Regions from separate parts of the Streptomyces sp. NPDC057900 genome, predicted to be linked through region 4. Evidence: riboswitches for the same ligand, from Rfam matches in the RefSeq annotation. Region 4 holds a riboswitch; each other region holds the start of a gene.

Region 1 (7,316 bases), 190 kb from region 4:
GGCGCGCGCCTGGCTGCTCGACGCGGACGGCGCCCCGTTGCGGCCGTCCGCACGGGAGAGCGGCTGGTGGCGGATGCAGGCGGACGGACGGGTGGAGGCGCTGATCACCCAGCCCACCGGTGTCGCGGAGATCCTGACGGGCCGTGCGGCCGACGGCGTGGCCGACCTCGCCACCCATCAGGTCGCGCTCGCGCCCACCGCCAAGGAGGTCAAGGCCACCCGCCGTCGCTACACCCTGACGGATGACGGCACGCTCGAATTCGTCCACGACCTCGCGGCGGTCGGCCGGCCGCTCCAGCACCACCTTTCGGCGCGACTCCGGCGCGAGGGCGGCAGCCGGCCGCACTGATCCGCTCACCGTCACGGGGGCGCCGGCCGCCGTCCCGTCCGACGGCGCCCCGGCTCGGACCTCGCTCGGACCTCGCTCCGACCCCGCTCAGACCTCGGACAGCACGTCCCGCAGCCGGGCGGCGAACGCCCGTGGATGCGTGGTGTTGCCGTTGTGCCCGCCGGGGAACGGGACGACCTCCCGGCCGACCACTTCGGCGAGGCTCTGTGCGCACTGGCCGACGAAGACGGACGACGCCATGGCGCCGCCGCTCGCGGGCACGATGCGTACGGGAGTCGCCCGCAGTGCTTCCCGGTCGAGCTCGGATTCGATGACGGCGGTGAAGTCGCGCTCGATGAAGAAGCCGAAGTTGGCCACACGGCGCGGGGTGAGCGGCATCGGAGTGAGCCCCGGTTCGGTCTCCTGGCGCGCCGGGTCGATGCCGAGGACCCGGGCGATCTCGGGGAAGGCCGCTGCCAGGCCGCCGTCGCGGTAGACATCCTGAAGGTGCGCCAGCTCGGCGGCGTGCCGCTCGCGCCGTCCGGTGGGCAGCAGGGACGGCGCGACCGGGTCGTGCGCCACGAGCAGCCCGAGCTGCTCGGGGTGGGCGAGCGCCAGGTGCAGCCCGATGGCGGCGCCCATGCTGCACCCGAGCATCAGGGCGGGCTCATCGGTCAGTTCGGCCAGCAGCCGGTGCACGTCGTCGGCGTGCTGCGCCATGGTGACGCGTTGCCCGGGATCGTCGAGCGTGCTGCGGGAGAGGCCCCGGCGGTCGTAGGTGACCACGGTCCAGCGGTCCACGAGCCGGTCGACCAGGTCGGTGCTGCGGTCGGCGTCGCCCTCACCGCTCTGGGAGACGAGCAGCAGGGGCCCGGAGCCACGGGTCTCGTAGTGGAGCGTGGCGCCATCGGTGTCGAGGAACATCGGGTTCTCCCGGTCGCAGTGGTGGGCGGCGCCATGAGCGCCGGCCGATGAACCACACCGTAGTGCATCTATTTCGATGCATCAATGGAGATGCATCTGTGGGGTACGAGGTCGCGGGTGGTGTGGTTGCCGGGGGTGGTGAAATGTCCTTATTGGGTGGTTAATCGCAAACGCCATCAATGGTCACCCTGGGCCCCTTTATGTACGGCCCAAAGGTCGGGGTGCCGGGCAAATCGCCCTTTTCGGGCTCAGTGGTCAGCGTCACCTTCCCGGCCCCGGACGCGGTGCGTCCGGCCTCGGTTCCCTGCTGTGCCAAGAAAGTTGACTTCCCCCGGCAGGTCTGATGCTGAGCATTTCCTTTAATTGATCTTGCGAATCAATTGGGATCAAGAATTCCGGGCTTGTTTCGTCCGGCGTTTTTCGCTTACGGTCACCGTCAATCCGGATGGAACGCCGAATCCTGCCGCCGTCCGGGAACCCGACCCACTCACGTACGGCAGGAGCGGGGGACCCAGGTTTACTGCCGGTCCGGAATCCGGAGCGGCTTGGGGTTAAGTCGCCATCACGTGCGGCCGGACATCTCCAGTCCGAACCCGACAGCTCACCTCGCAGGCGGCGGAGAGGAAATACGCCATGCCCATCACGGGTAAGTACCGTCGTTTCAAGTCCACCACCCTGACCCGCGGCTTCATCGCCGTGAGTACGGGCGGAGTCGTTCTCGCGCTCCCCCTGATCGGTGCCGGATCCGCTTCTGCCGCACCGGCGCACCCCGCCGTCGCGGAAAAGTCGGCATCCTCGACCCCCTTTGCGGCCAAGGGAATTGCGGCCCACAAGGCGGAGTCCACCGTCTATTCCGTGGTCTCCGGCGATTCGCTTGCCAAGATCGCCCGTGGGCATTCCCTCAGCGGTGGCTGGGAGCGGCTCTACCAGGACAACCGGAGTGCGGTCGGCGGTAACCCCGACCTGATTCACCCGGGCCTCAAGCTGACCATCGGCGCCAAGTCCGCCGCCGTGGCCCCGAAGGCGGCTCCCACCGCCGATTCGAAGGCCGCCACCGAATCGAAGCCCGCGACCGACGCCGCGCAGTCGTCCGACCGGTCCGAGGGAACCGACCGCGCCGACCGCTCCGAGCGGACGGTCGCGCCCGTCGCGGAGAAGACCGCCGCCACCGGGACCACCGCCACCGAGACCGCGGCCACCGCTCCCGCGCAGGCCGCGACGGCGTACACCGACGACCTCGACGGCTGGATCAAGGAGTCGCTCGCCGTCATGGCCCAGAACGGCATCCCGGGCAGCTACGACGGCATCTACCGCAACGTGATCCGCGAGTCCTCCGGCAACCCGCAGATCGTGAACAACTGGGACTCGAACGCCGTCGCCGGCACACCCTCCAAGGGTCTCCTCCAGGTGATCCAGCCCACCTTCGACGCCTACCACGTGGCCGGTACGTCGATGGACATCCTCGACCCGGTCGCCAACATCACCGCCGCCTGCAACTACGCGGCGGCCACCTACGGCTCGATCGACAACGTCTTCGGCGCCTACTGACATACCCCGGCTCCGCCTTAGGGAGGAACCGGGCGCAGGGGCGGGAAGGGCCACGCGGCTCCTTCCCGCCCCTTTCGCGTGCCGTGCGGCCCCCGCGGACCCGCTCGGGGGCGCCCCGCAACCGGGTGCGCGATGGCACTATGAACCTTTCATCCCGCGCGCTACCCTCCGCCGCATGATTTCCACGGTGGTCTGGGGAACCGGCAATGTCGGCCGCGCGGCCATCCGCGCCGTCGAGGCCCATCCGGCCCTGAAACTGGCGCATGTGCTTGTTCACGATCCGGGCAAGGTGGGCCGCGACGCGGGCGACCTCGCCGGGACCGGCCGCGATCTGGGCGTCGCGGCGACCGACGACATCGACGCGGTGCTGGCCACCGCTCCCGGCGCGGTGGTGTACGCGGCGTCCGGGGACATCCGCCCCGACGAGGCGCTCGCCGACATCACCAGGGCGGTCCGGACCGGGGCGGTGGTCGTCACCCCCGCCCTGTACGCCCTCTACGACCAGCGGAGCGCCCCGCCCGAGCTGCGCGACCCGGTCCTGGCCGCTGTCGCGGACGGCGGCGGCTCCCTGTTCGTCTCCGGTGTCGACCCCGGCTGGGGCAACGACGTGCTGCCCCTGATGATCAGCGGACTCGGCAGCACGGTCGACGCGATCCGCTGCCAGGAGATCTTCGACTACTCCACCTACGACCAGCCCGACGCGGTCCGCGACCTGATCGGCATGGGTCACCCCATGGAGTACGAGCCGCTGATGCTCGCGGCCTCCGTCCCGACGATGGTGTGGGGCGGGCAGCTGCGGCTGATGGCCAGGGCCCTGGGCGTGGAGCTCGACGACATCCGCGAGACCATGGCCCGGCGGCCACTGGAGACGACGGTCACCACCCGGACCATGGGCGAGTTCGCGGCGGGCACCCAGGGCGCGGTGCGGTTCGAGGTGCAGGGCATCGTCGGGGGCGAGCCCCGCATCGTCATCGAGCACATCACCCGCATCCACCCCTCCTGCGCCCCGGACTGGCCGTCGCCGCCCGACGGCGCCGGTGCCCACCGCGTGATCATCGAGGGCCGTCCGCGCATCGAGGTCACCGTCGAGGCCACCGACGAGGACGAGAACCGCTCGGCGGGCGGCAACGCCACCGCGGTCGGCCGGCTGGTGAACGCCATCGACTGGCTGGTGGACGCGGAGCCCGGACTCTACGACGCACTCGACGTCCCCCTGCGCCCCGCAGCCGGCCGACTCGGAAGGAAGCAGCCATGATCATCGACATACCCGAGGGCCAGGAGCCGATCGGATACGTGTGGGGCGACATGGTCCCCGGAATCGGGATGGCCGCCGCGAACTTCTCCCTGTCGGTGTACGAGCACACCACGCTGGGCCTGCGGGAGTTCGAGGCCGCCCGGCTGCGGATCGCCCGGATCAACGGGTGCCTGTTCTGCCTGGACTGGCGCACCGAACGGGACGGCGAGAAGGTCGAGGACCAGTTCGCCGACGCGGTCGACCAGTGGCGCACCACCGAGGCCTTCGACGACCGGACCCGGCTGGCCGCCGAGTACGCCGAGCGGTACGCCCTGGACCACCACGGCCTGGACGAGGAGTTCTGGACCCGGATGACCGCGCACTACAGCCAGCGCGAGATCGTCGAGCTGAGCATGAGCATCGGCTCCTGGCTGGCGTTCGGCCGGCTCAACCACGTACTGGGTCTCGACGCCGTGTGCGTGCTGCCCGGCCACTGAACCGTGCGCCGGACGCCCCGGGCCCGTGCGTCGCGCCCCGGGCCCGGGGCGTAACCAGGAGGAGACCCGCTCCGTCATCCCCTCCTGGCCGGCCGGCCTGCCGCACCGGGCCGGTGTCACAGATCGGTCGCGATGATCTTCTCGATGTTCCGTTCGGCGAGTGCCGTGATGGTGACGAACGGATTGACGCTGGTGTTGCCGGGGATCAGCGCGCCGTCGATCACGTACAGGCCCGTATACCCGTGCAGGCGGCCGTAGTTGTCGGTGGCCCGGTCCAGCACCGCGCCCCCGAGGGGGTGGTAGGTGAGGTGGTCGCCCCAGATCTTGTACACACCGAACAGGTCCGTCCGGTAGATCGTCCCCTCCTTGGCATTGATCTTGTCGAAGATCGTCTTGGCCATGTCGATGGACGGCTGCTTCCACGCGGTCTGCCAGTTCAGGTCGACCTTGCCCGTCGCGGGGTTCCAGGAGAACTGGGCCCGGTTCGGGTTCTTCGTGATCGACAGGTAGAACGAGGCGAACGTCTCGATCCCGGTCGGCAGCGGTGCGACCTCGGCGAACGCGCCGCCGGCGGCCCAGTTGTCGATGCCGCCGCAGGGAATGCTCGCCTGGACCGCCCCGGTCGGGTCCCACAGGTGGTTGGCACGGCCGCACATGACGTTGCCGTTGTCGCCCCAGCTTTTGCCGATCTCGTCGTTGAGAGCGGGCAGCTTGCCGGTCGCCTTCAGCTCGGTCAGCAGTTTGCTCGTGCCGACGCTGCCGGCCGCGAAGAACACCTTGTCCGCGGTCACCGTCTTGGTGGCCTCCGTGCTCCCGTCGGTGCGCAGCTGGTCGATGACGACGGTGTAGCCGCCGGCCGACGCCGGAGAGACCGAGGTCACCTTGTGCAGGGGAGAGATGGTGACGTTTCCGGTCGCCATGACCTGGGCGAGGTAGGTCTTCTGCAGCGACTTCTTGCCGTAGTTGTTGCCGTAGAGGATCTCACCCGCCAGTGCCGACTTGGGTACGGTGCCGGCCGCCTCCTGCTCCATGTAGTCCCAGTCGTACACGTCCGGCACGAAGACGAACGGGAAGCCTGAGCGCTGCGCCTGCTTGCGGCCGACCCGGGCGTACTTGTAGCAGTCGACGCTGTCGAACCAGGCCGGGTCCACGGTGCCGACGCCGAGGCCGGAGTTGGCGCGCGGGTAGTAGGTGGAGTACATCTCGTCGGCGTTGACCGTGGGGAGGACGGCGCCGAAGTTCTCCCGCTTCGGGGTGACGGCCATACCGCCGTTGACCAGCGAGCCACCGCCGACGCCGCGCCCCTGGTAGACCGTGATGCCGCTGAAGTCCTCCGCGTCCAGGATTCCGGTGTAGCGGGGGATCGACCGGTCGATGGGGAAGCCGAGGAAGTTGCTGAGGGGCTGCTTGGTCTTGGTGCGCAACCAGTACGAGCGTCCGTCGGGGCTCGTCGTGTTGGCGAAGATCTTGCCGTCGGAGCCGGGGGTGTCCCAGGACATGCCCATCTCGACCATGTGCACCTTGATGCCCGCGCGGGCGAGCCGCAGCGCTGCCACGGAGCCGCCGTACCCGGTGCCGATCACCAGGACCGGGACGTGCTCCCCGCTGCCGATCACGGTGGCTTTGGCGCGGCTCGCCGCCTGGGCGACGGTGGCGTGTCCGGAGAGGGCCGCAGCCCCCACTATGAAACTTGTTCTAGCGATGAATCTGCGACGCGAGACACCGCTCGATCCCTTGTCGGGTAAGCTTGAGTCCGTCATGTGACGTTCCTCACTCTCGATCGAATGGGAACGAGTTCTACTGGCGCTCGCGTAAGAAGTCACTACATACCTGCGAGTAATTTCTCCGCGGTCCGGCCGCCTGCGGGCCGCCACCGCCCCGTCTCCTCCGGGTGCGGCGCCCGGGTGTCGCGTGGATGCTGGGAGGGTCAGCGTTCCATGAGGAGGACAGTCATGAGCATGCTCGACAAGATCAAGGACCTGATGAAGGGGCACCCGGACCAGGCCCGCCAGGGGGTCGAGAAGGGTGGTGACCTCGTCGACAAGAAGACGGGTGGCAAGTACGGCGGCCAGGTCGACTCCGCCCAGGAGAAGCTCAATGACCAGCTCGGTGACAAGCGGCCGCCCGCCGGCGACCGGTAGGCGCCCCGCAGGTCCCGCCTGCCCCCGCACGGTCGCGACGGAGCGGCGGTCGCCATCGATGGCGACCGCCGCTCCGTTCGTTCGTGGGCGACTTCGGTTCCGATGGGGGTCAGTTGTGGCCGAACTTCCGCTCGCGCCTGTGCGAGACCTGCTCCGAGATCGCCTTCACCCCTTCGGGTGCGGGCGCGGTACTCGTCTGTTCCTTGGGCTCCGCGGTCGCGGAGTGCTCATGGCCTCCGCTGCGGGCGCCGCGGTTGTGTCGGCTCTGCTTCTTGCCCATGATCGTGCCTCCTGTGCGGATGTCGGACGATGGGCCGCCTTTCGGACTCGCATACAAGTGTAAAGGGTGCATTTACGTATATAGGGGGCCTCTCTGTCCTGTGAGGCCCCTGTCTGACGTGCGGAGCACGGCTGCCGGGGAGCATGCTGGGTGGGTGACCTGGTACAGCGCGGCCCGGGGTGCTCCGCTCGGCGAGGGCGTCGGTGTGCCCTGGAGGCTGAAGGACGGCCGGGCGCCGGACGAACTGTCCCTGGTGCTCGCCCAGGCCGTCGTGAACGGGATCGAGGCCGCGGGCGGCCAGGCGGGCGGTGCCTTTCTCCGCTCCCGCACCCCGGGACTGCTGCGGCTGGCGGTGCTGGCGGGA
Region 2 (7,316 bases), on a different contig from region 4:
CGAAGACGTTGCCGCCGAGGGAGAGCGTGGAGACCTGGAGGCCGGAGGAACCGAGTTTGCGGAGAGAAGTCATAAAAGGAACAACCCACGGCACCGCACGCGCTATTCCATGGCAGTTACAGCTACAGCTGCACCCGGACTGCACCCGTACATCTGCGCACCTGCGCACTCGGCCGGGACCGGCAGCCCTGACGTCGGGGGGTGAGCGTCAGGACTGCCGGGGATCGGTGGACTCAGACCGTCAGGCCCCGGGCGCGCAGCCACGGCATCGGGTCGATGCCGGTGCCGTCCGGGGTGTGGACCTCAAGGTGGAGGTGGGGGCCGGTCACGTTGCCGGTCGCGCCCACACGTCCGATGGTGTCCCCGGTGGTGACCTGCTGGCCGACGCTGACGCCGATCGAGGACTGGTGGCAGAACCACAGCTCCGTACCGTCCTCAAGCTCCAGGACCGTGCGGTAGCCGTACGCGCCGGACCAGCCGGCGGACTTGATGGTGCCGCTGTGGATGGCCTTGATCGGGGTACCGGTCGGCGCCGCGAAGTCGAGGCCCGTGTGGTAGCCGGAGGACCACATCGAACCGGCTTCACCGAAGGTCGAGGTGATCGTGTACGAGGAGGTGGGGATGGCGTAGCTGGCGGCGAGCTTGGCGAGCCGTACCGCCTCCGCCTTCTTCTTCGCCTCTTCCGCGGCCTTCTTCTTCTCGGCGGCGACCTTGGCCTCAGCGGCGTCCTGCTGCTTCTTCGCCTCTGCGGCGGCCTTCTCCTCGGCGGCCTTCTCCTCGGCCGCCCTGGCCTCGGCGTCGGCGGAGTCCTGCTGCTGCTCGGCCTGCTGGAGGATGCGGGCGCGGAGCGCCTCGCCGGCGTCCGTCGTGCCCTGCTCAGCCTCTGTGGTGGTGATGCCGGCCGTCGTCAGCGGGGCGGCGGCGGCCGCGACCTCGGTCTTCTCCGCCTCGGACTCACCCGAGAACAACGCGCCGACGCCGGGCAGGGACTTGGCCTCGGGAAGTTTGTCCGAGATGGCGTCGGGAAGAGAGATAGACACGGGCGGCTTGCTCTGGGCGGAGGCCATGCCACCCGCGCCGACGGCCGCGATGACGCCGACGCCGAGAACGGTGGAGCTACGGGCGAGGCCGTTGCGCTGCTTGGCGACGCGGTGCTTGCCGCGCACGGGGCGGATGGACTCCTCCGTGGGGTTCCATTCCTCCCACGCCCGGTCGGACCCGGCCTCGTCGGCGCGGAGGCCGCTGCCGAACTCGCTGCCCCGGTCGGTCCCGTAGGCGGTTCCGTAGTCGGCCCCGTGATCGGGTCCGTAGGCCGTCCCGTGGTTGGCGCCGTAGGCGGTTCCGTGGTTGGCGCCGTAAGCGGCACCGGGCCCGGTTCCGAAGTCGTTTCCGTGTTCGGGGGCGAACCGGGAGGGGGCTTCGGGGGCAGGCTTGTTGGACGCCACTGGGGCGCGCTCCTTTCCTTCCTTCTCGCCTACCGGGTTAGCTGACGGGTTCGGAGCAGGAAGGTCTCCTACGGGCTCCTCCGCCTCTCAACGAGACAGAGATGCCCGATTCACCCCATGTAGGTGGTTCCCCGGTTCCCTTGCGGAATTCGGCGCTCGCGCACGGTGCCGCCACTGACGGCGGCTGGGACAACCGCGCTGCGTTATCGAACGTTAATAGACACACGGGCCCGATTCCAAGCCGTTCCAACTGATCGTTCCGATCCTTGGCCTGGACTTTACGGGACACAACCGGGTGGAATCGGGCGAGTTGATCACCCCTCAACCGTTAGCCGTTTTCTGACGTTGCGTCAAATGTTATGCGGAGGGGTTCCTTACGGTTACCCACGGTGGCATCGGCCGCGCCTCTCCCCCACATCCGTCCGTACTCTCCCCCCACATCCGTCCGCACTCTCCCCGCCCGGCCCCTCACCTTCACCCGGCTCCGCCGTCCAGCCCCACGATCTTCACGGTCGTACGCCGGTCCGGCTGCCCCTCGGCCGGGCGCACGACCGCGAGCAGGGCCATGTCGTCGGTCGTCACCCCACCGGTGTGCAGCCGTACGTCATCGGTCAGCGCCGACAGCAGCTCCTCGGGTCCGGGGAAGATCCGTCCGCGCAGCCGCTCCGCGGGGTCGTAGAAGACCCCGTCGGCGTCGCGGGCCTCGGAGAGGCCGTCCGTATAGAGGAGCAGCGTCGACCCGGCGGGCAGCTCCCACTCGTCGGAGCGGTCCGGCCACACGCCCAGGTCCATCCCCAGCGGCAGCGCGGGCAGCGTGGGCCGCAGCTGCTCCAGCGCCCCGTCCGAGTGCAGCAGCAGCGGTTCGGGATGGCCGCGGTTGACGACGCGCACCCGGCCGGAGCCCTGCGGGATCTCCGCCAGCGCGGCGGTGACGAACCCCTCCACCGCGTCGAGCCCGCCGCGCCTGCTCGATTCCCGCGCCAGCGCCCGCTCCAGCCGCTGGGCCACCCCCTCCAGCGACCGCTCCTGCTCGGCGGCCTCCCGGAACGCCCCGATGATCACCGCCACCGCCTCCACCGCGTCCAGCCCCTTGCCGCGCACGTCCCCCACGACCAGCCGGACCCCGTACGGGGTGTCCGTGACCGAGAACAGGTCACCTCCGACGAACTCGTCCGCCTGCGCCGCCTCGTACCGCGCGGCCACGTACAGCCCGCCGATCCGGTCGGACGGCGTCGGCAGCACCGCGCGCATGGCGGTCGCCGCGATGACCCGGGCGGAGGCCAGCTGCTCGTTGCTGCGCCGGACGACTCCGTTGATGTAGACCGCGAGGACCGAGACGGTGAGGACGGTGAGCAGCTCGATGAACGGCACGACCCGGATCAGCGTTCCGCCGTAGAGCCGCAGCGCGGCCACGCAGAGCAGCGCACCAGCCCCGACCCGGATCGTGCCGGCCCGCGAGAAGAACGGTGCGGCGATCAGCGGGGCCGCCGCGAACAGGGGAACGGCGGTGAAGGCGGGCGGAGTGAGGAAGTCGAACAGAAACCCGCCGATGAGCATCGCCCCGGGCAGTACCCGGACGAGCCGGCGGTTCCGGACCTCGTAGGTGCGCCTCCCCCGCCGCTGCTCCCGCTTCCCCACCTCTACCTCTCCTGCCCGGTGCGCTCAGGGCCGCGGACGGTACCGCGCACCACTCCCAGACTTCCCGGAGCACGGTCGCGGAGCGAGTGCTCGACGGCCAATGGGATGACGCGCACGGCGCGGCACGTACGGAAACGAATCAGGCCCGGCACGCGCTATGCGTGCCGGGCCTGATTCTTCAGTAGCGGGGACAGGATTTGAACCTGCGACCTCTGGGTTATGAGCCCAGCGAGCTACCGAGCTGCTCCACCCCGCGTCGGTAAACACAACTCTACGGCATGTTCGACGCACTCATGACCACCCCGCGCTTCCCGGCATCCGACGCGCTCCCCGGCACCCGGCGCGCTTCTCGACACCCGGCGCGGCTGCTCACCGACCGCGCCGGAAACCTCAACGTGGCGAAATCGAGAAGGTATTGCGGGGGACACGTGTTCTGCCGCAAGGTATCTGCTGCATCCCCCGGACCGGTGGGCTGCCCGTGCGAGCGGCCCCGGAGCGCGCGTTTCACCGTGCCCGCAGGGTGCTCCCGGTCTCTCATCGCAGCCTGTCTGGAGGGCCTCCGCCGATGACCGCACCGCTCACTCCCGCCCCTGCCTCCACTTCCTCCCCCGTGGCCACTCCGGTGTCACCGCTGCGCGGTGCCGTCATCAGTGGCGTGATCGGCGGAGTGATCGGGGCGGTGATGAGCGCGGGAGTCAACTACGCGATCATCGGAGTGCCGGACAGCGAATCCGTCAACGCGGTCAACCACGCGGTATCCGGCCTGGTCAGCGGCTTCCTCGCGGGCTTCATCGGGATCCTCGCGCACCACCGCAAGGTCTCCTCGGCCGCACGCGCGGAGGCGACGGCGACGGCGACAGCCGCACCTGCACCCGTACCGGCCCCCTCCCCCTCTCCCTCCCCCTCCCCTTCCGTCTCCGCACCGGAGAGGTAGTCCGCCACGTCACGCCGCCCTTCCCCAGGGATCGCGTGCGGCATCCGCCGCGCGGAGTCCGAATTGCGGTGGTATGAATTATTTCGTATTCACCCATTCGACGCGGCTCCCTGGAGTGGACGATGGACGACTACCCCTTGCTCAACCTCTTCTGGACCATGCTCTGGTTCTTCCTCTGGGTCATGTGGCTGTTCCTCCTCTTCCGCGTGATCATGGACATCTTCCGGAGCCACGACCTGGGTGGCTGGGCCAAGGCCGGCTGGCTGATCCTCGCCCTGGTACTGCCGTATCTGGGCGTCCTGATCTACGTGATCGCCCGCGGCAAGTCCATGGGCGCCCGTGACGCGAAAGAGGCGAAGGAACGGGATGCCGCCTTCAAGGCGTACGTGAGAGACGCCGCGGGAACGGACGCGGGCGGCGGCGCGGCGAAGGGCAACCACGTGGAGGACCTGGCGAAACTGGCCGATCTCAAGGACAAGGGCGCGATCACGGACGAGGAGTACCAGCAGGCGAAGACGAAGCTGCTGGTCTGACCCACCGCGCCGCACGGTGCGGGCGCCGACATCAGTGCCGGCGCCCGCACCGGCGCGTCACATCGTCCGCCGCCGGCCCGGTCCGTTCTCAGGACCCGGTCCGGCACAGCTCCTTCTCCACCAGGGTGCTCATGGCCTGCTGCATGTCCGGGCCGCCGTCACTGGTGACGTACACGACGGCGGTCCGGGTGCCGTCCCGGGTGACGCCGCTCCAGGTGTGATAACCGAGCAGTTCGCCCGGGTGCCCGAAGTAACTGCCGCCGCAGGGCAGCGGGAGCTCGCCCAGGCCTAGCCCGTACCGGACACCCAGTTCGGGCGCGTCCACGGTAGTCGTCATCTCGTCGAGCTGCGCCGGCGCCAGCAGACGGCCGCCGAGCAGTGCGGCGTAGAACCGGTTCAGGTCGTGAGTGGTGCTGATGACCGAACCGGAGCCGACGCCCATGCTCGGATTGAGCACCGTGACATCGGTGCTGGTGCCGGTGCCGTACGAGGCGTAGCTGCGGGCGCGCGGTCCCGGGATGAAGGGGGACAGACCGGGCGTACTGGTGCCCTTGAGGCCCAGCGGACGGATGATGCGGTTGTTCAGCTCGTGTGCCCAGCTGTGGCCCGTCACCTCACGGATGATCATCGCGGCGAGCACGTAGTTGGTGTTGGAGTACGACCAGTCCGTGCCGGGTTCGAACGTCCGCGAATCCCGCATGGCCAGCCCGACCAGCTCCTGCGGCGTGTAGGTCCGGAACCGCTCGGCCCGGTAGCCGGCCGCACTGTGCAACGCCGCTATCTGCGGCAGCACGTCAGGGATGCCGCTGGTGTGCTGCAACAGCTGCCGCACGGTGACCTGTCTGCCGTCGTTGCCGTTGCCCCGCACCAGACCCGGCAGCCAGCGCTCGACGGTGTCCTCCAGCGACATCCGCCCCTCGCCGACGAGTTGCAGTACGACCGTGGCGGTGAACGTCTTGGTGGCGCTGCCGATCCGGAACCTGCCGTCCTGCGGCATCGGCTTCCCGGTTCCCGACTCGGCTGTCCCGGCACGCGCGGTGCCGTGTGCGCCCGGTGACGTCACCTCGGCCGTCGTGCCAACGGCCCCGGAGGCGTAGACCGCGTCCACCTCCCGCTGGAGGGAACCGGCCCGCTGGAGCGGATCGGCGCGCTGCTCACTCGCCGCCGCCGTCAGCCCGGTCGAGACGGCGAGGAGGACGGCCGCCGAGCCGGTCAGGACGAGGCTGCTTCGCCGGTTCCCGCGTAACGCGAACATGATGACCCCTCTTCAGTTCGGCTCCGCCCACGCGCCGAGGGGCCGTTCATCCCGTGGCCCGCTGTCGCCGCGCCCCGGAACGGGTGGCGGAAGACCATCCCATCAGCGCCACGGGGTCCGTTCCATCCGGCGTTCCCCCCGATGTGCCGACGCGCTGTCCGCAGGGCGGGGCGGGGGGTTGCCCCGTACGCCGCCCTGCACCCGATGAGTTGTGGCAAGAAGAGGAGTCTTGCGGGAGACGCGCTCGCGAGGCACGCGTGCGAAGTCGACCGAGCTCAATGACCTGTGAGGAGCCTCCGGAGTGAGCGGCATTGTGGTCCAGAAGATCGTCCGGCCCGAGCGCGTGCTGTCGGGGCCGTGGCTGGAGGTGATCGCCTCGAATCTCGACTACCACCGCGCGACCTTCCTGTGGAAGTGCGAGGGCCTCTCGGACGAACAGCTGCGGCTTCGCCCGTTGCGGTCCTCCGCGTTGACCCTGCTGGGGCTCATGCGCCACCTGCAAGGAGCTGAACGCGCCTGGTTCCAGCTGACACTGGCCGGCACGACGCCCCGCTTCTTCCCCTACCGGACCTACGTCACCGCTGACGGTGGCGAGTGGTACGACGAGTCGGACGCCACGCCCGCCAATGACGTGTACGAGGACTACCTCAAGGCGTGCGAGGAGTCGCGGCAGGTCTTCGCCGAGGTGACCGCCGACCTCGCGCACATCGCGCCGAACCCGGAATTCGGTAACACCGATGTGCGGTTCATCCTGGAGCACATGATCGAGGAGTACGCCCGCCACGTCGGCCACGCGGACCTCCTCCGCGAGGCCATCGACGGCGTCACGGGCGAATAACCGTCCCGGTGGATGACGGCCGGGCAGGTGGGCCGCCGACCATTCACTCGGACGGCCCACCTGCCCGGCCGGCCCCACAGCACCGCGGCTCGCCCGGTCCGGGAAGATCACCCTCGACGACTTCGACCCCGCCTACAACATGCTCACACCCTGACTGCGAGGAACCGGCGGTACCCGCGGCGCCGGGCCGGGGACCGCCCACCCCGGGAGGCCGGAAAACCAGAAGTGCCTCGGCCGGCCGGAGCCGGTCGAGGCACTGAGGAGCGGGTCGCAGGGAAGCCCTGCCCCGCCGGAGGTAGGCCGTGTGGGACTCGAACCCACAACCAACGGATTAAAAGTCCGCTGCTCTGACCAATTGAGCTAACGGCCCCCGGCAATCACCCCACGAGCATAGCCCGCCGCGACCCGGCCGCCGATCGGGTATCGGTTGCCGGGCCCCGTCATCGTGGAGGCGTTTCGGTCAGCGGGGGGTATTGCGGGCGATCGTGCGCTTGTGATCCGGATTGAGGAACCAGTGGCGGGCCGAGGCCAGCCACCAGGTGGCGGCGAAGCCGAGGACCACCAGGACGGCGACCGGGGCGTAGTTGAAGGTCTCCCAGGTGACGGGTGAGACCTGGGGCAGCATGAAGAGCACCGTGATGACGGCCACCCACACCACCGCGACGATGCCGAT
Region 3 (7,316 bases), on a different contig from region 4:
CACCGCGGAGGAGGTCCGGGCGGCCGCCAGGGCCCAGCTGCGGCCCGACAACCGGGCGGTGCTGGTCTACGAGCCGGTCGAGCCCGCGGAGCCCGCAGACGAGGCGGGGACCGCCGCCGACGACACCGACGCGCACGAAGGGGCGGACAAGTGAGCGACGCTGCCGTGACTGGAGTTTCGATGGAGTACCACCCGCAGCCCGCCCCCGGCACGGCCAGGCCCTGGGCCTTCCCCGCGCCCGAGCGCGGTGCCCTGCCCAACGGCCTCACGGTGCTGCGCTGCCACCGCCCCGGCCAGCAGGTCGTCGCCGTCGAGGTCTTCCTCGAAGCCCCGCTCGACGCCGAACCCGAGGGGCTGGACGGGGTGGCCACGATCATGTCGCGCGCCCTGTCGGAGGGCACCGACAAGCACAGCGCGGAGGAGTTCGCCGCCGAGCTGGAGCGGTGCGGCGCCACCCTGGACGCCCACGCCGACCACCCCGGCGTCCGGGTCTCCCTTGAGGTCCCCGCCTCCCGGCTGGCCAAGGCGCTCGGCCTGGTCGCGGAGGCCCTGCGGGCACCGGCCTTCGCCGACAGCGAGATCGAGCGGCTGGTGAACAACCGGCTCGACGAGATCCCGCACGAGCAGGCGAACCCGGCCCGGCGCGCGGCCAAGCAGCTCTCCAAGGAGCTCTTCCCGGCCACGGCCCGGATGTCGCGCCCGCGCCAGGGCACCGAGAAGACCGTCGAGCGGATCGACTCCGCGGCCGTGCGCGCCTTCTACGACGCCCACGTCCGCCCGTCCACCGCGACCGCCGTGGTCGTCGGCGACCTCACCGGCATTGACCTGGACGCCCTGCTCTCCGACTCTCTGGGCGACTGGTCGGGCAACACCGCCGCGCCCCGTCCGGTCCCGCCGATCACCGCCGACGACACCGGCCGGGTGGTCATCGTGGACCGTCCCGGAGCGGTGCAGACCCAGCTGCTGATCGGCCGGATCGGCGCCGACCGGCACGACAGCGTCTGGCCGGCCCAGGTGCTCGGCACGTACTGCCTGGGCGGCACGCTGACCTCCCGGCTCGACCGGGTGCTGCGTGAGGAGAAGGGTTACACCTACGGCGTGCGCGCCTTCGCCCAGGTGCTGCGCTCCTCGGCCCGGGACTCCGCCTCCGGGGCGACCGGCGCCGCGATGCTCGCCATCAGCGGCTCGGTGGACACGGAGTCCACCGGACCGGCGCTGGAAGACCTGTGGAAGGTGCTGCGGACGCTGGCCGCTGAGGGCCTGACGGACGCCGAGCGCGAGACGGCCGTGCAGAACCTCGTGGGCGTGGCACCGCTGAAGTTCGAGACGGCCGCCTCCGTCGCGGGCACCCTCGCGGACCAGGTCGAACAGCACCTCGCGGACGACTACCAGGCACAGCTGTACGCGCGCCTGGCGGAGACCGGCACGGTGGAGGCTACGGCGGCCGTGGTCAACGCCTTCCCGGAGGACCGGCTGGTCACGGTCCTCGTCGGGGACGCCGCACAGATCAAGGAGCCCGTCACGGCTCTCGGCATCGGAGAGGTCTCGGTCGTCACCGGCTGACCTGTTACTGCCCCCGACAGCGGGGCGGGGACGAGGCCCTGGCGGGTCGTCTGCCGCCAGGGCCTCGCCTTTTGTCCGTTTTGGTGGAGAGGTTGCCTGTCTGCCCTGTGGGATGCGCTACAAAACGGCCTGTCCGTTTGGTGCGGGGAAGTGCCCCCGCTTAGCGTCGGCGCGGCTGTCCGTCACTCGTATGCCGCATCCGCGACGTACCGGGCAGCCATCGCCGAGTCCCCGTCAGGCGCGAGCCCGGGGAGCCGGGGACCCACGCAGTCCCTGGGGTGAATCGGATGCCCATGCCTCGTGCGAGGCCGGCGCATCCGTAGGAGACCTTCCTGCTCCGAACCCGTCAGCTAACCCGGTAGGCGAGAAGGAAGGAAAGGACCAGCCACTTCATGGCGTTCACCCGTGCCACCGGGAAGCACCGTGCCCCGTGCCGTATGACGCGCCGCGGCGCGAAGGCCGTCGGCATCGCGACCCTGGCGACCACCGGGGTCATCGGCTCGCTGGCCTCCCCGGCGCTCGCCGCGGACACCGAGGCCACCGCCACCGACACCGGCCTCTCCCAGATCATCGCCATCGAGGGCGACCTGGCCGACCGGATCGACGCCCAGGCGGACGCGCAGCGGCAGCAGGCCGACGCCGCCGCCAAGGCGAAGGCCAAGGCCGCCGTCGACGCGAAGAAGAAGGCAGAGGCGAAGGCCGAGAAGGCCAAGGCCGCCGCCAAGGCCAAGAAGGCCCGCGAGAGCGAGGCGCGTGCCGCCCGCTCCGCCGAGCGCGCCCGGCTGGGCACCTTCCAGCTGCCCGTCGCGGGTTCCTACGTGAGCACCGGCTACAAGTCCAGCGGCTCCCTGTGGTCCTCCGGCAGCCACTCCGGCATCGACTTCCACGCCGCGTCCGGCAGCTCCGTCGTCGCCGTCGGCGCCGGTACGGTCGTCGAGGCCGGCTGGGGCGGCGCGTACGGCAACAACATCGTGCTCCGGATGACGGACGGCACGTACACCCAGTACGGCCACCTCTCCTCGATCGCCGTGTCCGTCGGCCAGAGCGTCGGCCAGGGGCAGCGGATCGGCCTCTCCGGTGCCACCGGCAACGCCACCGGACCGCACCTCCACTTCGAGGCCCGCACCACCCCGTCGTACGGCTCCGACATGGACCCGGTCGCGTATCTGCGCGCCCACGGCGTCACCGTCTGACCGACGCGAAGCACCTCACTGAAGGCCCCGGCGACGCGCCGGGGCCTTCAGCCGTACCCGCGTCCGTACCCGCTCCGCGACCAAAAGATATTCATGAATTTCCACCCGGCATCGGAAATGCGTCCGCATTGCAATAGAGTCACGGGACAGGCGTCGATCGGCCGCGTTTCGCGGGGATTAAGGCGGAGGTTCGGACATGCGCATTCCGGCGCATTCGGTATGCACGGCAATCCGTGACGACATCGTCTCCGGTGTCTTCGAGCGCGGCAGCCGACTCACCGAGGAAGTGCTCGCACGCCGTTACGGGGTTTCCCGCGTCCCGGTGCGTGAAGCGCTGCGCACCCTGGAGTCCGAGGGCTTCGTGGTCACCCGCAGGCACGCCGGGGCCTGCGTCGCCGAGCCCGACGAGCAGGAGGCGGCGGACCTGCTTGAGGTCCGGATGCTGCTGGAGCCGCTCGGCGCGGCCCGTGCCGCCCAGCGCCGCACCGACGCCCACCTCAAGGTGTTGCGCGGCCTGGTCAGGCTGGGCCAGGAGCGGGCCCGCCGGGGCGAGGGCGAGGACCTGCGCTCACTGGGCGGCTGGTTCCACGAGACCCTCGCCCAGGCCTCCGGAAGCCCCGGCCTGATCGCACTGCTCACCCAGCTCCGGCACAAGATCGCCTGGATGTACGCGGTCGACCCGCCGGCCCGCCCCGCCGATTCCTGGGCCGAGTACGGCGCCATCGTGGACGCCGTGGCGCGCGGCGACGCGGAACGGGCGAGGGCGCTCGCCGCCCAGCACGCCGAGCGGGCCACCGCCGCGCACCGGCTGCGCCGGCCGGGCCGCCCCGCCGCCCCGGCCGTTCCCCGGGCCGGCCGGGTGAGGACTTCGCAACATGCCGTAAACACCCAGGGCGGCCGTCATTAACAATTACGCCGTATACAAGAAGCAGCTATTCGCCGAGGCATTCCCGGTGCTGTCCATTTTGTTGTTCCGCGCGCCGTCCTGAATTATTCCGGGCGGCCGGACCGTACGGGTCGCTATGGCGGGTCGCTGTGCACGGTATTCTCGCGCAACGCGAAAGCCGCGGCTCCCGGTCGGGGGTGCCGCGGCTCTTGCGCAGGAATTCCGGGCGGTCGTGACCGCTGGATCAGACGGTCTCCGGGAGCTCGTCGAGCCCCTCGGCGACCAGCTTGGACAGACGGTCCAGAGCGGCATCGGCGTTGTCGGCCTCGGACGCGAGAATGATCTCCTCGCCGCCCTGGGCGCCGAGCCCGAGCACCGCGAGCATGGACGCGGCGTTCACCGGGTTGCCGTCGGCCTTGGCGATGGTCACGGGGACGCCGGAGGCCGTGGCGGCACGGACGAAGATGGATGCGGGGCGGGCGTGCAGGCCCTCGGCCCAACCGACGTTGACGCGGCGCTCAGCCATGGTTCTGCCCTTCACGAATCAATGGTTGTCTAGACCAGTCTCTCATGCAGTGCGCGATGCTCCGGCCGACCCGCGGCCCGTCCGCGGACCGCTTCCGCCGTCGGCCGGCCACCCCCAGACTGCCCCGGCCCCGACCCCCACGCGACCGCTGGCAGAGCCGTACGCTTTGCCCATGGAGCCCTCTGTGGAGCAGAGTCCGCATCACGCCTACCCCGGCCACTGGGAGGCGGACGTGGTGCTCCGCGACGGCGGCACCGCCCGGATCAGGCCGATCACCACGGACGACGCCGAACGGCTGGTCAGCTTCTACGAGCAGGTCTCCGACGAGTCGAAGTACTACCGCTTCTTCGCCCCCTACCCCCGGCTCTCCGCCAAGGACGTCCACCGCTTCACCCATCACGACTACGTCGACCGGGTGGGACTCGCCGTCACGGTGGGCGGCGAGTTCATCGCCACCGTCCGCTACGACCGGATCGACGCCACGGGCAGGCCCGCCTCCGCCCCGGCGGACGAGGCCGAGGTCGCCTTCCTCGTCCAGGACGCGCACCAGGGCCGAGGCGTCGCCTCCACGCTGCTCGAACACATCGCGGCCGTCGCCCGCGAGCGCGGCATCCGGCGCTTCGCCGCCGAGGTGCTCCCCGCCAACAACAAGATGATCAAGGTGTTCCGGGACGCCGGATACACCCAGCAGCGCAGCTTCGAGGACGGCTCCGTCCACCTCACCCTGGACCTCGAACCGACCGCCGAGTCGCTCGCCGTCCAGCGCGCCCGTGAGCAGCGGGCGGAGGCGCGGTCCGTGCAGCGGCTGCTCGCCCCCGGCTCCGTCGCCGTCATCGGTGCGGGGCGCAACCCGGGCGGGGTCGGCCGCACCGTCCTGCGCAACCTCCTGGGCGCGGGCTTCACCGGCCGCGCCTACGCGGTGAACAGCGCCCTGGCCGCGGACCAGGACACCATCGACGGGGTGCCCGCCCACCGCTCCCTCGGCGAGATCGGTGAACCGGTCGACCTCGCCGTCGTCGCCGTCCCCGCCGAGCGGGTGCCGGAGGCCGTCGCCGACTGCGGGGAACACGGCGTCCAGGGCCTCGTCGTCCTCTCCGCCGGATACGCCGAGTGGGGCGCGGAGGGCCGCGAACGGCAGCGCGAACTGGTGCGCCAGGCCCGCGCGTACGGCATGCGCGTCATCGGCCCGAACGCCTTCGGCATCATCAACAACGCCGAAGCGGTCCGGCTGAACGCCTCTCTCGCCCCCGAACGGCCCGCCTCCGGGCGCATCGGCCTGTTCACCCAGTCCGGCGCGATCGGCATCGCCCTGCTCTCCGGGCTCTACCGGCGCGGCGCGGGGCTCTCCACCTTCATCTCGGCCGGAAACCGCGCCGACATCTCCGGCAACGACTTCCTCCAGTACTGGTACGAGGACCCGGACACCGACGTCGCCCTGCTGTACCTCGAATCGCTCGGCAACCCCCGCAAGTTCACCCGTCTCGCCCGGCGCACCGCCGCGGTGAAGCCGGTGGTCGTGGTCAAGGGCGCCCGGCACAGCGGCTCCACCCCGCCCGGCCACGCCGTTCCCATCAGCCGGATCCCGGACGCCACCGTCTCGGCGCTGATGCGGCAGGCGGGCGTGATCCGCGTCGACACGGTGACCGAGATGATCGACGCGGGCCTGCTCCTCGCGGACCAGCCGCTGCCGGCGGGCGGCCGCGTCGCGATCCTCGGCAACTCCGAATCCCTCGGGCTGCTCACGTACGACGCCTGCCTGGCCGAGGGGCTGCGCCCGCGTCCGCCGCGCGACCTCACCACCGCCGCCACCCCGCAGGACTTCCGGGACGCGCTGGCGGAGGCGCTGGCCGACGCGGGCTGCGACGCGGTGATCGTGACAGCCATTCCCTGGGTGGGGGAGGACGGCGAGGCGGAGCAGGGTGACGGCGAGGTGCTGGCCACCGCCCTGCACACGGCGGCCGCCGCGGGCCCGGCCAAGCCGGTGGCCGTCGTCCACGTGGAGATCGGCGGCCTCGCGGAGGCCCTGGCCGCGGCAACCAGCACGGTGGCCCAGCAGCGCCCGGCCCCGGCGCGGCCCTCGGGCCCGACGGCCGCCACGCCCACGCCCGCGCCCTCCGGCGGTGCGGACGCCGCGCCCGAGGCGGCCGAATCCGGCGGAGCCCGCGCCACCGGCCGGATCCCCGCCTACCCGGCCGCCGAACGCGCCGTCCGCGCGCTCTCCGAAGCCGTGAAGTACGCCCAGTGGCGGCGCCAGGCGGCGGTCCCCGGCAAGGTGCCCGAGTTCCTCGACGACACCATCGACGAGCCGGGCGCGGCGGCCCGTATCGACGCGGCTCTCGGCAAGGACCCCGATCCGCGCGGCAGGCCCCTGTCGCCCGACGAGGCCCGCGAGCTGCTGGCCTGCTACGGCATCACCGTCCGGCCGACGCTGCCGGCGCCCGACGCGGAGGCGGCCGTCGCCGCCGCCGGACGGCTCGGCTACCCGGTCGCGCTGAAGACCACCGCACCCCATCTGCGCCACCGCGCCGACCTCGGCGGTGTCCGGCTGGACCTCGCCACCGAGTCCGCGGTGCGCCGCGCCTACGGCGAACTGACGGAGCTGCTGGGCAAGCCCGCCGAGCTGCGGCCCGTGGTGCAGGCCATGGCCCCGCGCGGTGTCGACACCGTCGTACGGGCCACGATCGACCCGGCCGCGGGCGCCGTCCTCTCCTTCGGCCTGGCGGGCGCGCCCTCCGAGCTGCTCGGTGACACCGCCCACCGGCTGGTTCCGGCCACCGACCGGGACGCCGCGGAGCTGATCCGCTCGATCCGGGCCGCCCCGGTCCTCTTCGGCTGGCGCGGCTCGGCGCCCGTGGACACCGCGGCGCTGGAAGAACTGCTGCTCAGGGTCTCGCTGCTGGTCGACGACCACCCCGAGGTGGTCGCCGTGGCCCTGGAGCCCGTGGTGGTCGCCACCCAGGGGCTGACGGTCCTCGGAGCGAGCGTCCGGCTCTCGCCGCCCCCGGCCCGTACCGACCTCGGCCCCCGACGGCTCTCCAACTACTGACCGGTCGGGCCCGCGCGCGCTGTCCGGGACGGGGCGGGCAGGACGTCCCCGGCAGCCACTGGCCCCCCGTAGGATGGTCCGTATGGCTAAGACCGGTACGAC
Region 4 (7,316 bases):
GGCGTAGGTGTGGGTGGTCGTGATCGCCCCGTACGTCCCCTCGGACGTGTTCAGGTTGTGGTTGTACGCGTCGGCCCCCGCGGAGCGCAGCCGGCCGGCCTGGCCGTCGGAGAGCAGGCCGAGGCAGGCACAGACCTCGACGCCCTCATTCTGTTCCTTGATCGCCTCGATGGTCTGCGAGACCCGGTCGACGTCCCGGTCGGTCGGGCCCCGGCCGCTGGCCACCAGGCAGACCCGCTTGGCACCGCCCGCCACCCCGGCGGCGGCCGCCTTGGACGCCTCATCGGGCTTCAGCCAGGTGTACTTGAGGATCTCGGCCTTGGAGCCCAGCCGCTGCGAGCAGTACGAGCAGTCCTCCGGGCAGAGCCCCGACTTCAGATTGACCAGATAGTTGAGCTTCACGCGCCGCCCGAACCACTGACGGCGTACCTTTCCGGCCGCGGCCACCACGTCGAGCAGATCGTCGTCCGGGGTGGCCAGTACGGCGAGCGCTTCTTCACGGGTCGGCAGCTCGCGCCGCAGCCCCTTCTCCGCCAGCGTGTTCAGGAGGTCCATGGCGATGATCCTGACGCACGGCACGCCTCCGAGCCAAGGAAGAACCGGACAACAGAGAGCCCTCAGGGTGTGTGCATGGCCACACCCTGTCCGGCTTCGCCCCCGGTTAAGGTCTGTGAGTTGCCTACAAAAGGGACTGCCCATGCCCTTCGCCCCGTTCGACTGGACAGACGACGAGGCCCGCCGCCGCGCGGACGCCGGACTGGTCCGGACGCTCCGGCCCCGGCCCGCGGAATCGGAACTGCTGGACCTCGCCAGCAACGACTACCTCGGGCTGACCAGACACCCGGAAGTGACCGGGGCGGCGGCGGACGCCGCCCGCCGCTGGGGTGCGGGAGCCACCGGATCGCGCCTGGTGACCGGTTCCACCGCGCTGCACGCCGAGCTCGAACAGGAACTGGCCGACTTCTGCGGTTTCGAGGCGGCCCTCGTCCTGTCCTCCGGCTACGCGGCCAACCTCGCCGCGCTCACCGCCCTCACCGGCCGGGGCTCCCTGATCGTGTCGGACGCGGGCAACCACGCCTCGATCGTCGACGGCTGCCGGCTCTCCAGGGCCGAGACCGCCGTCGTGCCGCACTCCGATCCCGACGCGGTGCGCAAGACCCTGCACGCGCACGACGGCAGGGCGCTGGTGGTCACCGACTCGGTCTTCTCCGTCGACGGCGACGCCGCGCCGCTGGGCGCCCTGGCCCAGGCCTGCCGCGAAGAGAACGCCGCGCTGCTCGTCGACGACGCGCACGGTCTGGGGGTCCTCGGAGCGGGCGGGCGCGGCGCGCTCGCGGCCGCGGGCCTGGCGGGCGCGGAGGGCATCGTGGCCACCCTGACCCTCTCCAAGTCGCTGGGCAGCCAGGGCGGCGCGGTTCTCGGCCCCGCCCGCGTCATCGACCACCTGGTCAACACCGCCCGCACGTTCATCTTCGACACCGGGCTCGCCCCGGCCGCCGTCGGCGCCGCGCTCGGCAGCCTGCGGCTGCTGCGCCGCGAACCGGAACGTGCGGGCCGGGCCCGTACGGTCGCCACCGCGCTGTACGACCGGCTGACCTCGGCCGGTCTGACCGCCGTACGCCCGGACGCGGCCGTGGTCTCGGTGCGGGCGCCCTCGGCCGACGCGGCGGTCCGCTGGGCGGCGGACTGCCGCGCCGCCGGAATGGCGGTGGGGTGCTTCCGGCCGCCCTCGGTACCGGACGGCATCTCCCGGCTGCGGCTGACCGCACGCGCCGATCTGACGGTCGAGCAGATCGCGACCGCGGTCACGATCGTGCGGCGGACCGCTCCGGGCGCCTGAGACGACACCCGCGTCGTCCGGCGCCCTCGACCGGTCCGCCGCGTCGCGTCAGCGGACCGGGACACTCCTTGGGCTCAGACCGGCGACGAAGGAGGTCCAGGCCTCGGCCGAGAACCGCAGCGGTGGCCTGGACACATCCTTGGAGTCGCGCACGGCCAGCCGTCCGCCGCCGAACGGCGCGGCTTCCACGCAGTTGTTCATTCCCGTGCTGCGGCTGCTGCGCCGCCACCGTAACGCGTGCTGTGCGAGGCAATCCGACATGACGCCCCCCTCGGGCAGTCCGTAGTTACTGACCGCCGCGGTCGATCGTGGCGATCAGGTCCAACGAGTGCTCCGGCGACAGCGCGTGCGCCTGCAGAGTGCGGAAGGCCGAGCTGTACGCCTCAAGGTCTTCTTTCCGCTCCAGATAGAGGCTACTCGTCAAGTGGTCAAGAACGACCACATCCAGATCAGAAGTGCTCGGAAAAGAGAAGATTACGAAAGGTCCGGTGAGGCCGACGTAGCCGCCGACCGAGAAGGGCAGCAACTGGAGGTCCACATGCGGAAGCCGGGCCAGCCGGATGAGATGGCGGAGCTGCTCCCTCATGACCCGCCGGCCACCCACCGCGCGCCTCAGCACCGCCTCGTCGAGCACCGCGCTCAGCCTCAGCGGCGGATCGCTCCTGAGCACCCCCTGCCGGGCGAGCCGCACCTCGACCAGCGAGTCCAACTGGCCGGACGGCAGGCCGTCGAGCGAGGCCCGGGTCACCGCGCGTGCGTAGTCGGCGGTCTGCAACAGGCCCGGCACCACCGAGGTTTCCAGGGTCCGGGCGGTGCGCGCCTGCGACTCCAGACTGATGAAGTCGCGGTACTGGGGCGGAATGAGCCCGCGATAGGCGTGCCACCAGCCCGCCCCGCCACCACCCGCGGAGCCCGCGAGGGTCTCCAGGACCTCCCGCAACTGCCGGTCGTCCACGGCGTACGCGTCCAGCAGCCGGGTGACGTCCGCCGGCCGCACCCCGCTGACGCCCGTCTCGATCCGGCTCACCTTCGACTGGTGCCAGCCGAGCAGTTGCGCCGCCTCCCGGCTGGTGAGGCCCGAGGTGTGGCGCAGACTCCGTAACTCCTCCCCGAGCTTGCGGCGTCGCACCGCAGGGCCGTGCTGCATGTGGTGGCTCCCCTCCCAGTCCCGCCGGCCACTCCGTGCCGAGCGGACAGTGTGCCGCTCCCGCACGGTATCCAGCGAAGAGTTCACCGCTTTGAGCGACAGATATATGCATATCTTGGTGGATCGCCGTCACAGAGGGCAGCATCAGTGGCAATCTGGCGCGAAGCACAGCACGGACCGATCGTGGGTCGGTTCCGGGCGGGAAAGGGGCGGCCGGCCATGGCGGACCAACAAGAGGCGAGTGTCACGCTGCCGAGCGAGCCGGTTTCGGTCTCCGCGGCCCGCAGGTACGTGGCCCGGGTATTGGCCGAATGGGGGCTGTCGGACGGGAGCGACGGCGCCGACACCGTCCGGCTCATCGTCTCCGAGCTGGCCACCAACGCCGTCCAGCACACGTTCGGCCAGTCGCCCACCTTCACCGTGGACCTCCGCCTGGAGCGCGAGGAACAGTTGCACCTCGGGGTGACGGACAGTCACCCGCGCTGGCCCCAGCGGCTGCCCGCCGCCGTTCAGCAGGACAACGGGCGCGGCATGGTGATCATCCGCTCGCTGGCCAAGGAGTACGGCGGCCGGCTGACCGTCACACCCACCGCGGAGGGCGGCAAGACCGTCTGGATCATGCTCCCGTGGAGCGTCCCCGTCCAGAGCTGACCGCGCCCGCGCGCCGGGGTCACTGTGGTGCGGTGGAGCGGCTGAACCCACTGCGCAGCAGGGCCCGCAGGGTCGCCGCCGCGGCGCTCGACCGGTCGCCGCGGTGCACCACGGAGATGGTCCGCCGGAACGCGGCCGGCTCCAGCCTCCGCACCGACAGCGGCGTCGGCGACATCGCCGCGACCATCTCGGGCACCACCGCGATCCCGATGCCCGCGCTGACCAGCGCGCACACCAGCGCATAGCCGGGCGACTCGCAGACCACCGCGGGCAGGGCGCCCGCCTCGGCCAGCGCGTTCTCCACCCCGCGCCGTGGCGGATGCGTGGGCGCGCTGCTGATCAGCGGCCGGCCCGCGAGGTCCGTCACCGGCAGCCGCCCGCTCCCGTCGGCCAGCACCTGGCCCACAGCGGTGATCAGGACCAGCTCCTCGACCAGCAGGGGCTCGGCGCTGACGCCCGAGGGCAGCGGCACCGTGGCGGCCGGTTCGTACGCGTGCGTCAGCGCGAGATCGACCTCGCCGGAGGCCACGGCCGCCACCCCGCCGGGCGGCTCGTAATCCGTGACGAGCAGCTCCACATCCGGATGTGCCCGGCGGAAGGCGCTCAGCACCGGGGGCAGCAGATGGATACCGGCCGTAGTGAAGGTGCCGACCCGCAGCCGCCCGCCGGAGAGCCCGGCCAGCCGGGCCAGCTCGTGGCGCGCCTGGTCCATCTCGTCCAGGACCCGCCGGGCCCGGCCCGCGAGCAGCTCGCCCGCGGCGGTGAGCCGGGCGCCCCGGTGGTGCCGGACCAGCAGCGCGGCACCGGCCTCCCGCTCCAGCTTGGCGAGCTGCTGGGAGAGCGCGGGCGCGGTATAGCCCAGCCGGGCGGCGGCCCGGGTGATCGAACCGGCCTCCGCGACCGCCACCAGCGCCGCCAGCCGTGTCGGGTCGTACATTAAGCGTTCCTTTTGGCAGACCCACAGGATTGCAAGTACATGCTAAAGGCCGTTCGGGTCCAGGGTGGAGCCATGGACGCCCAACTGACCGCCTTCCTCGGAGTCGCCGCCGTCATGGTCGCGCTGCCCGGAGCGGACTTCACCGTCGTCGTACGCAACGCCCTCGCCTCGCGCTCCGCAGGGGTGGCGACCGCGCTCGGCGTGGCCGGGGGCCTGCTCGTGCACACCGCGCTCGCCGTCGCCGGGCTGGCCGCCGTGCTGGTGGCGGTGCCGGTGCTGTTCCGCACGGTTCAGCTCCTGGGCGGGGCGTACGTGCTCTACCTGGGCATCAGCGCGCTGCGTGCGGCCCGGCGCGGCCCCGGGCAGGCGGCGGCCGCCGAAACCGCCACCGGGCGGGACGGTGACGCGCACGCCACGAACGGGACGCGGCGCGCACTGCGCCAGGGCTTCCTGACCAACGCCCTGAACCCCAAGGCGCCGGTGCTCTTCCTCAGCCTGCTTCCGCAGTTCGTCCCGGCCGGGGCCGCCCCGCTGCCCCGTACGCTGCTGCTCGCCGCGATCGTCGTACTGCTCGCACTGATCTGGTTCCCGGCCGTGGCGCTCCTGGTGGACCGGCTGGGCCGGTGGCTGCGCCGGCCGCGCACCGCCCGCGCGATCGAGGGCGGCAGCGGCGCGGCACTCACCGTGCTGGGGGCGGTACTGGTGACCGGCACCCTGGTGCGCTGACGCGGGGCGCGGGTCATGCGGCGGGGCGGTGGCGTCAGCTGACCCGGCCGTAGTAGACGCTCTTCGTCCAGATCTTCTCCAGCCGCACCACGGCACCGGTCTTCGGTGAGTGCCAGATCTTGCCGCTGCCCGCGTAGATACCCACGTGGAAGACGCTGCGGCCGGAGTGGAAGAAGACCAGATCCCCGCGCTGCCGCTTCGAGGCGGAGATGTGCCGGGTCTTGTTGTACTGCTGCTGGGCGGTGCGCGGGAGCTTCTTGCCCGCTTTCATGAACGAATAGAGCGTCAGACCCGAGCAGTCGAAACGGCTGGGGCCGGTGGCGCCCCACCGGTACGGCGATCCCTTCTTCGACGCGGCGATGTTGAGCGCCTTCATCGAATGAGTCGCGGCCTGGGCGTCGGTCACGGCGCCGGGGACGAACAGCGTGCCGCCGACGGCTGCGAGAGTCAGAACCGAGGCCGTGGTGGCTCGGGTGAGGAGAGACGGGACATGAACCTGCGCAGTCATGCGCAACCCTTCGTCAGCCGCCTGTGAAGGATGACCTGTCGGGTTCGGGCTGGCGAAGTCGCCCGGCCGCACGTGGCGGCTTCACCCCGAGGGACGACCGGATCTCCGGTCGGCCCGTTGTGCTCGGGTCCTCCACTCCTGCCGATCCACTCCTGTCGACCAGGCATCCGGACAGCGGCAGGACTCGGCGTCCGCCCGGACCGCCCCGCCGCGGTGGCGGGGGCTTGTCGTCCCAGGGATCTTGACTCACCGAACGCCGGATTTCCGAGGTGAAACAGTGATATGTGAGGCTCATCACGACTGACCCGTTCGGGTGGACAGGGGCCCTTACGGGGGGTTGCCGTACTTCTCCTTCCAGTGCCGTACCAGGGGCGGAACGGGAGATTTCACCCACGACCCACTTCGAAAGCGCAAGTTGGCCTGTCCCTCCTGCGAGGTAACACCTACGCCGAACGAGCGAGATAATTCGGTCCAGCTGTCGGGCGTGTCGGCGCAAGGGAGTTGATCAACTCGGCGGGTCGGGCGGCAGGGTGAGCCGCCCGGCGCGGCGCTCCCCGTCCAGCACCCGTAACGCCCGCGTCAACGTGGCGGAGTGGATCCGGCTTTCACCCCGCTCGTGCATCAACGTGAGCGCGTCCCGCAGGGCCGCGGCGTGCGAGGCGAGCGCCTGTGCGGCGCGCAGCGCCCGGTAGGTGTCGTCGGCGCGGGCCGGGTTGATCCGGCCCAGCTGGTCGACGACTTCCAGGTATCGGTCGACGAACTCGCCCTCCGCGCGGGTCAGGGCGGGCAGCGGCGGGAACTCGGGTGGCCGCATCGCGGGTTCACCTCGCGGCGGGCGGCAACAGGGGCCCGCGGTTCTGCAGGACGTGGTCGATCAGCCCGTAGGCCTTGGCGCCCTCGGCGTCGAGGATGAGGTCGCGCTCGGTGTCGTCGGAGATCCGCTCGGCGGGGCGGCCGGTGTGACGGGCCAGCATGCCCGTCAGCGTCTCGCGCATCCTGGCCAGTTCCCGGGCCTCGATCTCCAGGTCGGACGGCTGTCCCCGCACCGGCTCCGGGAGTTCGGGCTGCTGCAGCACGACCCGCGCGCCGGGCAGCGCGTGCCGCTTGCCGGGAGCTCCCGCGGCCAGCAGGACGGCCGCGCCGGCACTGGCCTGGCCGAGACAGAACGTCTCCACCTCGCAGGTGAGGTAGGCCATCGTGTCGTACACCGCCGTCATGGCTCCGAACGTGCCGCCGGGGGAGTTGATGTAGAGCTGGATGGGCCGGTCGGGTGCGTCGTGCTCCAGGTACATGAACTGCGCGACCAGGTCGTTGGCCGCGACGTCGTCGACCGGGGTGCCGAGGAAGACGACGCGTTCGGCCAGCAGCTTGGAGTACGGGTCGAGCGTGCGCGTCCCCTGGGACGTGCGCTCGGTGAACTCGGGAAGGACGTATCGGGCGGCGGGGCGGTGCATGGCGCGGGACCTCTCCTCCGGGCGTGCGGGGTCCATGGGGGCACCGCGCGCGC

The links. Region 4 has a riboswitch for cyclic di-AMP ahead of ACFVQ0_RS23715 (C40 family peptidase). Riboswitches for the same ligand answer to the same signal wherever they lie in the genome.
Region 1: another riboswitch for cyclic di-AMP. It lies ahead of ACFVQ0_RS24425 (transglycosylase SLT domain-containing protein); the one in region 4 lies ahead of ACFVQ0_RS23715 (C40 family peptidase).
Region 2: another riboswitch for cyclic di-AMP. It lies ahead of ACFVQ0_RS17405 (M23 family metallopeptidase); the one in region 4 lies ahead of ACFVQ0_RS23715 (C40 family peptidase).
Region 3: another riboswitch for cyclic di-AMP. It lies ahead of ACFVQ0_RS27830 (M23 family metallopeptidase); the one in region 4 lies ahead of ACFVQ0_RS23715 (C40 family peptidase).

Annotation. Positions count from the first base shown of each region.
Region 1 covers NZ_JBHVOI010000006.1:391,471-398,786, forward strand. Annotated here, with positions in the region: gene ACFVQ0_RS24415 (FABP family protein) at 1-349, shown strand, start outside; gene ACFVQ0_RS24420 (alpha/beta fold hydrolase) at 437-1,252, opposite strand; cyclic di-AMP (ydaO/yuaA leader) riboswitch at 1,694-1,882, shown strand; gene ACFVQ0_RS24425 (transglycosylase SLT domain-containing protein) at 1,886-2,800, shown strand; gene ACFVQ0_RS24430 (dihydrodipicolinate reductase) at 2,976-4,055, shown strand; gene ACFVQ0_RS24435 (carboxymuconolactone decarboxylase family protein) at 4,052-4,531, shown strand; gene ACFVQ0_RS24440 (GMC oxidoreductase) at 4,648-6,291, opposite strand; gene ACFVQ0_RS24445 (antitoxin) at 6,484-6,672, shown strand; gene ACFVQ0_RS24450 (hypothetical protein) at 6,782-6,952, opposite strand; gene ACFVQ0_RS24455 (SpoIIE family protein phosphatase) at 7,107-7,316, shown strand, end outside.
Region 2 covers NZ_JBHVOI010000003.1:706,756-714,071, reverse strand. Annotated here, with positions in the region: gene ACFVQ0_RS17410 (aldo/keto reductase) at 1-73, opposite strand, end outside; gene ACFVQ0_RS17405 (M23 family metallopeptidase) at 234-1,445, opposite strand; cyclic di-AMP (ydaO/yuaA leader) riboswitch at 1,457-1,610, opposite strand; gene ACFVQ0_RS17400 (PP2C family protein-serine/threonine phosphatase) at 1,920-3,083, opposite strand; tRNA gene ACFVQ0_RS17395 (tRNA-Met) at 3,266-3,339, opposite strand; gene ACFVQ0_RS17390 (hypothetical protein) at 3,649-4,017, shown strand; gene ACFVQ0_RS17385 (SHOCT domain-containing protein) at 4,140-4,550, shown strand; gene ACFVQ0_RS17380 (serine hydrolase domain-containing protein) at 4,639-5,805, opposite strand; gene ACFVQ0_RS17375 (DinB family protein) at 6,107-6,643, shown strand; tRNA gene ACFVQ0_RS17370 (tRNA-Lys) at 6,940-7,013, opposite strand; gene ACFVQ0_RS17365 (amino acid permease) at 7,104-7,316, opposite strand, start outside.
Region 3 covers NZ_JBHVOI010000009.1:111,513-118,828, forward strand. Annotated here, with positions in the region: gene ACFVQ0_RS27820 (M16 family metallopeptidase) at 1-154, shown strand, start outside; gene ACFVQ0_RS27825 (M16 family metallopeptidase) at 181-1,563, shown strand; cyclic di-AMP (ydaO/yuaA leader) riboswitch at 1,775-1,942, shown strand; gene ACFVQ0_RS27830 (M23 family metallopeptidase) at 1,956-2,756, shown strand; gene ACFVQ0_RS27835 (GntR family transcriptional regulator) at 2,953-3,663, shown strand; gene ACFVQ0_RS27840 (HPr family phosphocarrier protein) at 3,887-4,168, opposite strand; gene ACFVQ0_RS27845 (GNAT family N-acetyltransferase) at 4,341-7,214, shown strand; gene ACFVQ0_RS27850 (DUF5998 family protein) at 7,297-7,316, shown strand, end outside.
Region 4 covers NZ_JBHVOI010000006.1:204,096-211,411, forward strand. Annotated here, with positions in the region: gene bioB (biotin synthase BioB) at 1-555, opposite strand, end outside; gene ACFVQ0_RS23685 (8-amino-7-oxononanoate synthase) at 698-1,840, shown strand; gene ACFVQ0_RS23690 (DUF397 domain-containing protein) at 1,889-2,101, opposite strand; gene ACFVQ0_RS23695 (helix-turn-helix domain-containing protein) at 2,127-2,987, opposite strand; gene ACFVQ0_RS23700 (ATP-binding protein) at 3,207-3,638, shown strand; gene ACFVQ0_RS23705 (LysR family transcriptional regulator) at 3,658-4,575, opposite strand; gene ACFVQ0_RS23710 (LysE family translocator) at 4,648-5,301, shown strand; gene ACFVQ0_RS23715 (C40 family peptidase) at 5,336-5,809, opposite strand; cyclic di-AMP (ydaO/yuaA leader) riboswitch at 5,813-5,985, opposite strand; gene ACFVQ0_RS23720 (hypothetical protein) at 6,315-6,623, opposite strand; gene ACFVQ0_RS23725 (ATP-dependent Clp protease proteolytic subunit) at 6,631-7,263, opposite strand.